One region of the Arthrobacter sp. Helios genome, then DNA from elsewhere that is predicted to be linked to it. Evidence: predicted binding sites of a transcription regulator. Region 1 holds the regulator's gene; each other region holds the start of a gene.
What was found. Region 1 encodes LexA, which represses DNA repair genes until DNA is damaged. Its sites were predicted from a motif close to TCGAACANNTGTTCGA; they were not measured.
Positions count from the first base shown of each region.

Region 2: umuD (translesion error-prone DNA polymerase V autoproteolytic subunit) is a predicted target of LexA. The motif match lies at 1,942-1,957, and genes of this name have one in related genera.
Region 3: ruvA (Holliday junction branch migration protein RuvA) is a predicted target of LexA. The motif match lies at 1,417-1,432, and genes of this name have one in related genera.

Region 1 covers NZ_CP095402.1:849,122-852,392, forward strand. The annotation lists gene ArtHe_RS03695 (ATP-dependent DNA helicase) at 1-759, shown strand, start outside; gene lexA (transcriptional repressor LexA) at 853-1,575, opposite strand; gene ArtHe_RS03705 (LysM peptidoglycan-binding domain-containing protein) at 2,035-2,499, shown strand; gene ArtHe_RS03710 (histidinol-phosphate transaminase) at 2,643-3,271, shown strand, end outside.
Region 2 covers NZ_CP095402.1:1,663,140-1,666,410, reverse strand. The annotation lists gene ArtHe_RS07420 (Y-family DNA polymerase) at 74-1,333, opposite strand; gene umuD (translesion error-prone DNA polymerase V autoproteolytic subunit) at 1,506-1,928, opposite strand; gene ArtHe_RS07410 (hypothetical protein) at 2,101-2,250, shown strand; gene ArtHe_RS07405 (VOC family protein) at 2,313-2,702, shown strand; gene ArtHe_RS07400 (TIGR00645 family protein) at 2,987-3,271, shown strand, end outside.
Region 3 covers NZ_CP095402.1:1,598,977-1,602,247, reverse strand. The annotation lists gene pdxT (pyridoxal 5'-phosphate synthase glutaminase subunit PdxT) at 1-3, shown strand, start outside; gene ArtHe_RS07115 (YebC/PmpR family DNA-binding transcriptional regulator) at 7-762, shown strand; gene ruvC (crossover junction endodeoxyribonuclease RuvC) at 773-1,381, shown strand; gene ruvA (Holliday junction branch migration protein RuvA) at 1,484-2,116, shown strand; gene ruvB (Holliday junction branch migration DNA helicase RuvB) at 2,118-3,197, shown strand.

The DNA of each region.
Region 1 (3,271 bases):
CTGACCTCGGCGACGCTGGCGATCGGGTCGGAATTCGGTCCCGTAGCCGGTGGTCTTGGCCTGGTGGGCGCGGCCGCACCGGCCTGGACCGGCACCGACGTCGGCAGCCCCTTCGACTATCCGCGGCAGGGTGTGCTCTACGTAGCCCGGGACCTGCCGAAGCCGGAACGGGGAACATCACCGGCTCAGCTCGACGAACTGGAAGCGCTGCTCAAGGCCTCCGGAGGCGGTGCCCTGGGCTTATTCTCCTCCCGCAGGGCAGCAGAGGAGGCTGCCGCGGCGATGCGGCTCAGGGTTGATTTCCCGATCCTGTGCCAGGGCGAGTCCTCTATGTCAGCGCTGGTGAAGCAGTTTGCCGAGGAGGACGCCACCTGCCTGTTCGGAACCATGTCTCTGTGGCAGGGCGTCGACGTTCCGGGGGAGGCCTGCCGCCTGGTGGTGATCGACCGCATTCCCTTCCCGCGGCCCGATGATCCACTGATGACGGCACGCACCCGGGCCGTGGCGAAAGCCGGCGGCAACGGGTTCATGACGGTCTCCGCAACCCATGCCGCTGTCCGGCTCGCCCAGGGCGCTGGACGGCTGATCCGGGCATCGGGTGACCGCGGTATGGTCGCCGTTCTTGATTCCCGGCTGGCGAATGCCCGTTACGGCGGGTTCCTGCGTGCGGCCTTGCCGCCGTTCTGGTCCACCACCGACCGCAGCGTCGCCCTGGGAATCCTTGAACGGCTCAGCGCTGCCCAGAAAGCGGCGTCCTAGCAGGGACGTGAGGCGGGCGGTGAAGCAGGCAGCCAGTGGAGCGGGCGGCTGCCGGGGCCTTCCCGTTCCTGTGCTGCCTCCTTCGGGAAGCGGCTAGAGGGACCGCATCACGGAAACAACCTTGCCCATGATGGTCGCGTGGTCGCCCATGATCGGTTCGTAACGGGTGTTCTGGGGCAGGAGCCAGGTGTGGCCGTTGCGCTGCCGGAAGGTCTTGACCGTGGCCTCGTCATCCAGGAGCGCAGCCACAATGTCACCGTTCTCGGCCGTCGGCTGGCGGCGGACCACAACCCAGTCGCCGTCACAGATCGCCGCGTCAACCATTGAATCGCCGGAGACCCGGAGCATAAACAGCTCGCCGTGGCCGACCAGCTGGCGCGGCAGCGGGATCATCTCCTCGACGACCTGATCGGCCAGGATAGGACCGCCGGCAGCGATCCGGCCCACGAGGGGGACCATAGCCGTGTCCACGGCCGTCGTCAGCTCCGTAACGTTCGACTCCGCAGCGGAATCCGCCTCCGCTGACTTGGCCCCGGCACCCGCTCCCGCCCCGGTCCGCTCGGTGTGCATCAGCAGGGGCACGAGGATCTCCATTGCCCGCGGACGCTTGGGGTCGCGGCGGATGTAGCCCATTTTTTCCAGCTGGCTCAGCTGATGGGTCACGCTGGACAGGCTCGCGAGCCCCACCGTGTCGCCGATCTCCCGCATGGAAGGCGGGTAACCGTTGGCGGTAACGGAAGCCTGGATGGTCTCGAGGATCTTCTTTTGCCGGGGCGTCAGCGACTTGGGACGGATGGAACCGGTCTGAGCGGACACAGCCGGACGGCCTTCGGAGTTGGTCCTACGGGGCACTTCGGCTTCCCTTCGAGCATCCGGCCGGGCCGGGGCGGTTGGTGCTGGTCACTGCAATGTCAGTGGTGGATGGTTCCCTGATTTCGAACGGCAAATCAGTAAATCAGAGCAAATCAGAGCCAGTCTGAGTAATCCTGAGCAATTTTGAGCAGTACAGACAAAATTCAGATTCACTGCGGCTCCGGTTTAGTGCCGGAACCGCGGGAATGGCTTCTCCACTTGTCTTAACGCTAGGGGAGCGGAAGGTCATTTTCAAACATTTGTTCGAGTGAGTCTCGACATCGTTCGTAGATAGATGCTAGAAAAGGAACAGCAGGAATCGAATACATGTTCGATTCAAGGTTGCCAACTGTTCGAAGTCAGTTTCGAAGCCGTGGAGTTACGGCTGTATCCGGACCTGGTTCGAACCGGAAAGGTTTTGCCATGACAGTTCAGCTTGCGGCACCCCGCACATCCCTGAGCTTTGCCCGCCCTGCCCGCACCTCCCAGACTTCCCGCACCTCCCAGACTTCCGGCCCCGCCCAGGCTTCCCGCTCCGCCTCCACCGCCGCTGCGGCGCCGAGGCAGGCAGCGTCCGCTGCGCCGCTCCGCCTGACCCGCCGCGGACGGCTCCTGCTTGTGGGCGCCCCCATCATGCTCGGCGGGGCAGCGCTCCTGACCTTCGTCGGCTTCTTCACCGCACCGGCTCTGGCCGCAGGCGGCTCCGGCGAGGTGACCCGGACCCAGCAGATCAGCGTCAGCACGGGAGACTCGCTCTGGGGGCTGGCGGCCGAATACGCACCGGAGCGGGATCCCCGCGAAGTGATCGCCGACATCATGGAACTGAACAACCTCTCGGACGCCGTGGTTCCCGCCGGTGCCCAGCTGTACATTCCGGTTTCCGGCTAGCACTCCTGCAATGGTTCCCGCAATGGTTCCGGCAGCAGAGAAGGCGGGCCGGATCCGACGGGGCTGTCCCTTCCGGAGCTTTATCCAGCGTCACCTTGAGCCGCGGATTCTGTGCGGAGGAGGGTGCGGCTTAAGCTGGACAGGTGACTGAACAGCTGGAAAAACTCAACCGACTTCCCCTGCGTGACGATCTCCGGGGGCTCACTCCCTACGGTGCGCCGCAGCTGGAAGTGCCCATCCTGCTGAACGTCAACGAAAACACCCATGGACTGCCCCAGGAAGTGCAGGAGGCAATCACCGCCTCTGTGCAGCAGGCAGTGCCCGGGCTCAACCGGTACCCGGACCGGGAATTCACCGAACTCCGGGAACGGCTCGCCGCCTACCTTGGGCACGGGCTGGGTATCGAAAACATCTGGGCCGGCAACGGCTCCAATGAGGTTCTGCAGCAGGTGCTGCAGGCTTTCGGCGGGCCCGGCCGGACTGCCATGAGCTTCCCGCCCACCTACTCGATGTACCCGCTGCTTTCCAGCGGAACAGGCACCCGTTACCTCACCGGCGAACGCGCGGCGGACTTCACCCTGACCGCGGACTCCGCGGCTGCACAGGTACGGGCCGCAGCTCCGAACATCGTGTTCCTCTGCACGCCGAACAACCCCACGGGAACTGCCCTCGGACTGGACGTCGTGGAGGCCGTCTACGAAGCAGGTGCCGCATCGAACGCCGTCGTGATCGTGGATGAGGCCTACGCTGAGTTCTCCCACGCTGGCACTCC
Region 2 (3,271 bases), 810 kb from region 1:
GGGCCGCTGGGTTCCAAGGCCGGTTCCCCGGCAGGGTTCCACCGCAGGGTTACTCCGCCGGGTTCCACACTGCTCAGCAGGCCTTCACGACCGGCAGCTCATCCCACTCGGTGGTGTATCGGGGGGAGGAGAACTTCCGGGACATGGTCCAGTCCGGTTTCGCATTTGAGAGACCGGCCAGGCCCAAACCGATGCTGGCGGCACCGTACTTGTCCGCAACCTTGCCCAGGAGCTCACCAATATGCCGGTGCTCATGGGCGGAGACGAATTCGTCGAACACCGGTTGCGCACCGGCGTCGGACAGGCCGCTCAGCATCACACCGGCCTTGGTGTAGGGGACGCCCTCAACGATGGAGTCCTCCAGCGCGCCGACAGCGGCCCGGGTAAGCACCACAGGATCGGACGTGGGGCTTTGCAGCCGCACCGTGACGGAGGGGAACGACGCCGCCTTCTGGCTGAAGTGAGAGGTTCCGGCATAAGCGGTAAGCACCCGGGCCTGCTGCCCCTCGCGTTCCAGCCGGGCCGCTGCCTGCTGGGCGTAAATGCTCATCACCTGCCGCATCTCCGCCGCCGTCGTCACCGGTGCCGAAAAACTGCGGGAAAAGATCAGCTGCTGCCGGTCTGCGCGCTCTTCCTCCAACGGCAGGCAGGAGGTCCCGTTCAGTTCCAGGACGGTACGCTGCAGCGTAACGGAGAAACGGCTGCGGATCAGTGCCGGATCTGCCGCCTTCAGGTCCGCGACGCTGCGGATGCCCAGCGCGTGGAGACGCTTGCCCAGCTTGGTTCCCACGCCCCAGAGCCCGGTCACCGGGACGCGGGACATAATGGTCTCCACCACGTCCGGATCCATGGTGTCCAGGTTGCAGACTCCGCCCAGATGCTTGTTCTGCTTGGCGATGCGGTTGGCAAACTTCGCCAGCGTTTTGGTGGTGCCGATGCCCACGCAGACCGGCAGGCCGGTGTGGCGGGCGACGGCGGTGCGGATGTCCGCACCCTGGGTATCCAGTTCTTCTGCCGTGCCGGCCAGGCCCAGGAACGATTCGTCGATGGAGTAGACCTCCTGCCAGAGCGCGTACCGGCCGAGCAGCTCCATGACCCGGGAGCTGAGATCGCCGTAGAGCTCGTAGTTGCTTGAACGCTGGACCAGGCCAAGCCGCGGTGCGGCGTCGGCCAGCTTGAACCACGGTTCTCCGGTCTTGATGCCCAGCGCCTTGGCTTCGTCCGACCGGGCCACCACACAGCCGTCATTGTTGGAGAGCACCACCACCGGAATGCCTGCGAGCGCCGGATCGAACGCGCGCTCGCAGGAGACGTAGAAACTGTTGACGTCCACCAGGGCTATCCGGTGCAGCCGCGGTATTACTGGAGTGGGCGCTGGACCCGGCCCTGGACCCGGCCCTGGCACACGAGCTGGGCCGGGCAGGGCGGAGCTGATAACGGCGTCAGCACGGAGTCCGGGCCGTGACGCCACTGCCTCGGAGCCGCCCGCGTCCGAGAGGTCAGTCTCAGACATGGTGCAGGCACCGTGTCACAACGCCCCAGATGGAAAGCTCCGCCGGGTCCGGCACCGGAATGTCCTCATAGTGGGGATTCTCCGCGGCCAGCACTATGCCACGGCCGGCCAGCCGGAGCCGGCGGACCGCCAGCTCGCCGTTGAGGACGGCGACGACGACGGCGCCGTCCCGCGGTGTGAGGGAACGGTCAACGATCAGTTCGTCGCCGTCGCTGATTCCAGTGCCGGTCATGGAGTCCCCGGACACCCGCACGATGTATGTGGAGGTGATGTCGCGGATCAGGTGCCGGTTCAGGTCGATCCGGCCATCGAAGTAATCGCGGGACGGGCTGGGAAAGCCCGAGGCGGCATCGGCGTCGGACAGCGCCTGGCTGCGCGGCGAGGAGCCGGGAACATTCCCCGAAAACACTGGCATCCGCAGCCTTTCTTAGAACATACTTTCGAGTCCTCTCAGATTAGCACTGCGAAGCCCCAAAGCCGGGCCTCATCGCCAGGGTGTGCGGGGCGCTCAACCGAAGGCGCCCGGCCTGCGGTACCCGCTGCGGTGTGGTAACCGGAGGGTCTCCGTCAGGGATACCGTTTAACCTATGAATGTCGAGGTGCACATTCCGCCGAAACTTGGGCGGGAGCTGGAAGAACTGGCCGCGGAACAGGATGTTCCCGTGGAAACGCTGATTCTCAACGGGGCCAGGCTGCTTCTGGAGCACCGTCACAGGCGCAACCACGTGCAGTCCTGATGGTCGTCCCGGGATAGTGTCCTGCCATCCGCAAGACGCGGGGGTGCAGAAAGGCAACAGCCATGAAAATCACTCTGGCAAGCATCTTTGTGAACGACCAGGCCAAGGCTCTGGACTTCTATACCCGGGTCCTCGGCTTCGAGAAGCGGGCCGATGAGCCCGCCGGCGGCGCCCGTTGGCTCACCGTCGGGAACCCCGGAGAGGAAGGCGGCGTCGAACTGCTGCTGGAACCGAGCGGACACCCGGCGGTGCCGCCGTTCAAGGAAGCGCTGGTGCGCGACGGAATTCCGTTCAACTCCTTCACTGTTGAGGACGTCCAGGCGGAGTATGAACGGCTGCTGGGCCTCGGAGTGGAATTCACCCAGCCGCCGGTCCAAATGGGCCCGGTGACCACGGCGGTCTTCTCCGATACCTGCGGCAACCTCCTGCAGATCGCGGCAATGGAGTCCTGACCGGGCACCACCTCGCCGGGGGTCACTGGATCCTGCTCTCTTACCGGGACCCACCGCCCCACCGGGGGGTCACTGCCCCACCGGGGATCACCCTCACGGGGGGTCGCTGAATCCTGCCCTGCGTGTCCGGCTGATGTGACTCAGCCCACGGCGCCAGTTGGTGACGACACACCGGCTTTCGCCGACAGTCCTGCGGGGGAGAAAAGCGAGAACAGTGAGGGTATTAGTTGACAGTCCTGCATGAGACGATCCGGCACGAGGCAGCGCATGGAATGCCCGGCCGCATGAGCCCCGGCAACCGCGCCCGCGGCTATCTGGGTGCCGTGATGTTCGCCAGCCGCTGGCTCCAGGCACCCCTCTATCTCGGCTTGATCGTCGCCCAGCTGCTCTACGTTGTGACCTTCATACGGGAGCTGTGGCACCTGGCCACGCACATCACCACCCTGAACGAGGCGGAGATGATGCTGATGGTCCTGGGTCTGGTGGACGTGGTGATGGTGGCCAACCTGATCATCATGGTCACCATCGGCGGCTACGAGACCTTTGTCTCACGCTTGTCCGTGGATGGA
Region 3 (3,271 bases), 750 kb from region 1:
TAAAGCATGTCGGGCCACTCGAAATGGGCAACCACCAAGCACAAAAAGGCCGTCATTGATGCCAAGCGTGCCAAGTCCTTTGCCAAGCTGATCAAGAACATTGAAGTTGCGGCCCGCGCAGGCGGCGCCGATATGGCCGGCAACCCCGGCCTGGAGCTGGCCGTCCAGAAGGCCAAAAAGACCTCTGTTCCCATTGACAACATCAACCGGGCCGTCAAGCGCGGCGCCGGCCTGCTCGGTGAAGCCGTCGACTACCAGACGATCATGTACGAGGGCTACGGACCGCAGGGCACCGCACTGCTGATCGAGTGCCTCACGGACAACAAAAACCGCGCCGCCTCCGAAGTCCGGCTCGCCGTGACCCGCAACGGCGGCAACATGGGCGACCCCGGTTCCGTGGCGTACATGTTCACCCGCAAGGGCGTTGTCACGCTGCCGAAGAAGGACCTCACCGAGGATGACCTGCTGATGGCGGTGCTCGACGCCGGTGCTGACGAAGTCAAGGAGGCCGGGGACAACTTCGAGATCATCTCCGAAGCTGCGGACCTGCGGGCCGTCGTCGCCGCCCTTGAGGAAGCCGGAATCGAATACGACACCGATGAGGCAGAGTTCCTGCCCTCCATGCACGTGGAGCTCGACGCAGACAACGCGCGGAAGTTCATGAAGCTGGTCGACGCGGTGGAGGACCTGGACGACGTCCAGAACGTCTACTCCAACGCCGATATCTCCGCGGACGTCCTCGCGCAGCTCGAAGAAGACTGAGCGCCCCGCCGTGCCGATCCGGGTCCTGGGGGTGGACCCGGGCCTCACCCGCTGCGGGCTGGGCGTGGTGGACGTGGAAGGTAACCGCCGGGCAACCCTCGTGGCGGTCGGGGTCGCCGGTACGGCAGCGGGCACCGCTCTGGATGCCCGCCTGCTGGCGATTTCCGAGGCGATTGAACTGTGGCTGGACACCCATACCCCTGATGTTTTGGCGGTGGAACGGGTGTTCAGCCAGCTCAACGTCAGTACCGTGATGGGCACCGCCCAGGCCTCCGGCGTCGTGATAGCCGCCGCCGCGCGCCGCGGCATTCCGGTGGCCCTGCACACCCCCACCGAGGTGAAAGCCGCGGTGACAGGTTCCGGTTCGGCGAACAAGGAAGCCGTGGGACGCATGGTCACCAAGATCCTGCGCCTGGACGAGATGCCGCGGCCGGCCGACGCGGCAGATGCGCTGGCACTGGCCATCACCCATGCCTGGCGCCGCGGCGCGCTGGGGCCCGGCCAGGCTTCGACAGCCGGTTCAGCTTCCTCCGGAGGCGGCCCGGTGCAGGGCGGCCTGACCGCGGCGCAGCGGATGTGGGCCGAGGCTGAGGCCAAGGCAAAACGCGCCCGCCGCTGAAGTGCCGGGAAATCCGGAGCGGACCAGTAGGCTGTTCGTAGATATGTTCTATTCAGTTCACGGATTATTTTCAGTTCCCGGATTATTGCTCGGAGTTCCCACATGATCGCCTCCCTTCGCGGCGTTGTAGCGCACGTTGGCATCTCATCTGCCGTTATTGACGTCAACGGTATCGGCATGCTTATCCAGGCAACGCCGCAGACCCTCGCGTCGCTGCGGACAGGTACCGAAGCGCAGGTTCATACCGCACTGATCGTGCGTGAGGACTCCATGACCCTGTTTGGCTTCGCGGACCCGGGGGAGCGGGAAGTATTCGAGATTCTGCTCAGCGTCAGCGGCGTCGGCCCGCGCCTTGCCCTCGCGGTCCTGGCTGTGCACAGCCCCGAGGCTGTGCGCGTCGCAGCGTCCAGCGGGGATGACAAGGCATTCAGCAAGGTTTCCGGCATTGGACCGAAGGGCGCCCGCCGCATCGTGCTGGAACTCGCCGACAAACTCGTGCCGCTTGGGACCGCTGAAGCACCGGCCGGAGCCCCGGCCTGGAATGACCAGGTGCTGGCAGCCATGACCGGCCTCGGATGGTCCGAAAAGGACGCCACCGCCGCCATCGAGGCCACCGCTGCCGAGCATCCGGACACGGCGAAGGTCGGCAACGTCGCGGAAATCCTGCGCCTGACGCTGCGCCGCCTCGGCCAGGACGCCGCCCGCTCCCGCGCACCGCAGAAGCAGGCCGGCTAGCGTGGCCGCCGCCGAACCGCTCACCACGGCCGCGCCGGATCCGGACGACAAGGCCATTGAAGCCGCCCTGCGCCCGAAGAACCTCGATGACTTCGTGGGTCAGAAGCGGGTCCGCGAACAGCTCTCCCTGGTCCTGGAAGCCTCGCGGCTCCGGGGCCGCAGTGCGGACCACGTGCTGCTCTCCGGTCCTCCCGGCCTCGGCAAAACCACTCTGTCCATGATCATCGCCGCGGAAATGAACGCTCCGCTGCGCATCAGTTCGGGACCGGCCATCCAGCATGCCGGAGACCTGGCCGCCATTCTCTCCTCCCTCACGGAAGGCGAAGTGCTGTTCCTGGACGAAATCCACCGGATGTCCCGTCCTGCGGAGGAAATGCTGTACATGGCCATGGAGGATTTCCGGGTGGACATCGTCGTGGGCAAGGGCGCCGGGGCAACGGCTATTCCGCTGGACCTTCCACCCTTCACGCTGGTGGGCGCCACCACCCGCGCCGGGCTGCTGCCCGGACCCCTGCGTGACCGGTTCGGCTTCACCGGGCACCTGGAGTTCTACTCCACCGCGGAACTGGAGCTGGTCCTGCGGCGCTCGGCCATGCTGATGGACATGAAGGTCAACTCGGCCGGCTTTTCCGAAGTCGCCGGACGGTCCCGCGGAACACCGCGAATCGCCAACAGGCTCCTGCGCCGGGTCCGCGACTGGGCGCTGGTCCACGGAGTCGACCAGATTGACGCCCGCACGGCCGGAGCGGCACTTGATATGTATGAGGTGGACGAACGCGGGCTGGACCGGCTGGACCGCGCCGTGCTCCACGCCCTGGTGACCAAATTCAACGGCGGACCGGTCGGGCTGTCGACGCTCGCGATCGCCGTCGGCGAGGAGCCGGAGACGGTGGAAACCGTCGCGGAACCGTACCTCGTCCGGGAAGGCCTGCTGGGCCGCACACCCCGCGGACGCATCGCGACCCGGGCCGCCTGGGAGCACCTCGGACTCGAGATGCCGGAGTCAGCTGCGCACGCTGTCCCCGATGCCATGTTCTCCGGACCCGGAGCCCGGGCTGCGGACAGCGGCACGGGCGCCTGAGCCGGGAAGCCGGCCGGACCGGCTGCGCGGGAGCACCGGCAGGGCAAGCAGCGAAGTGACGCCGGACACCGTGG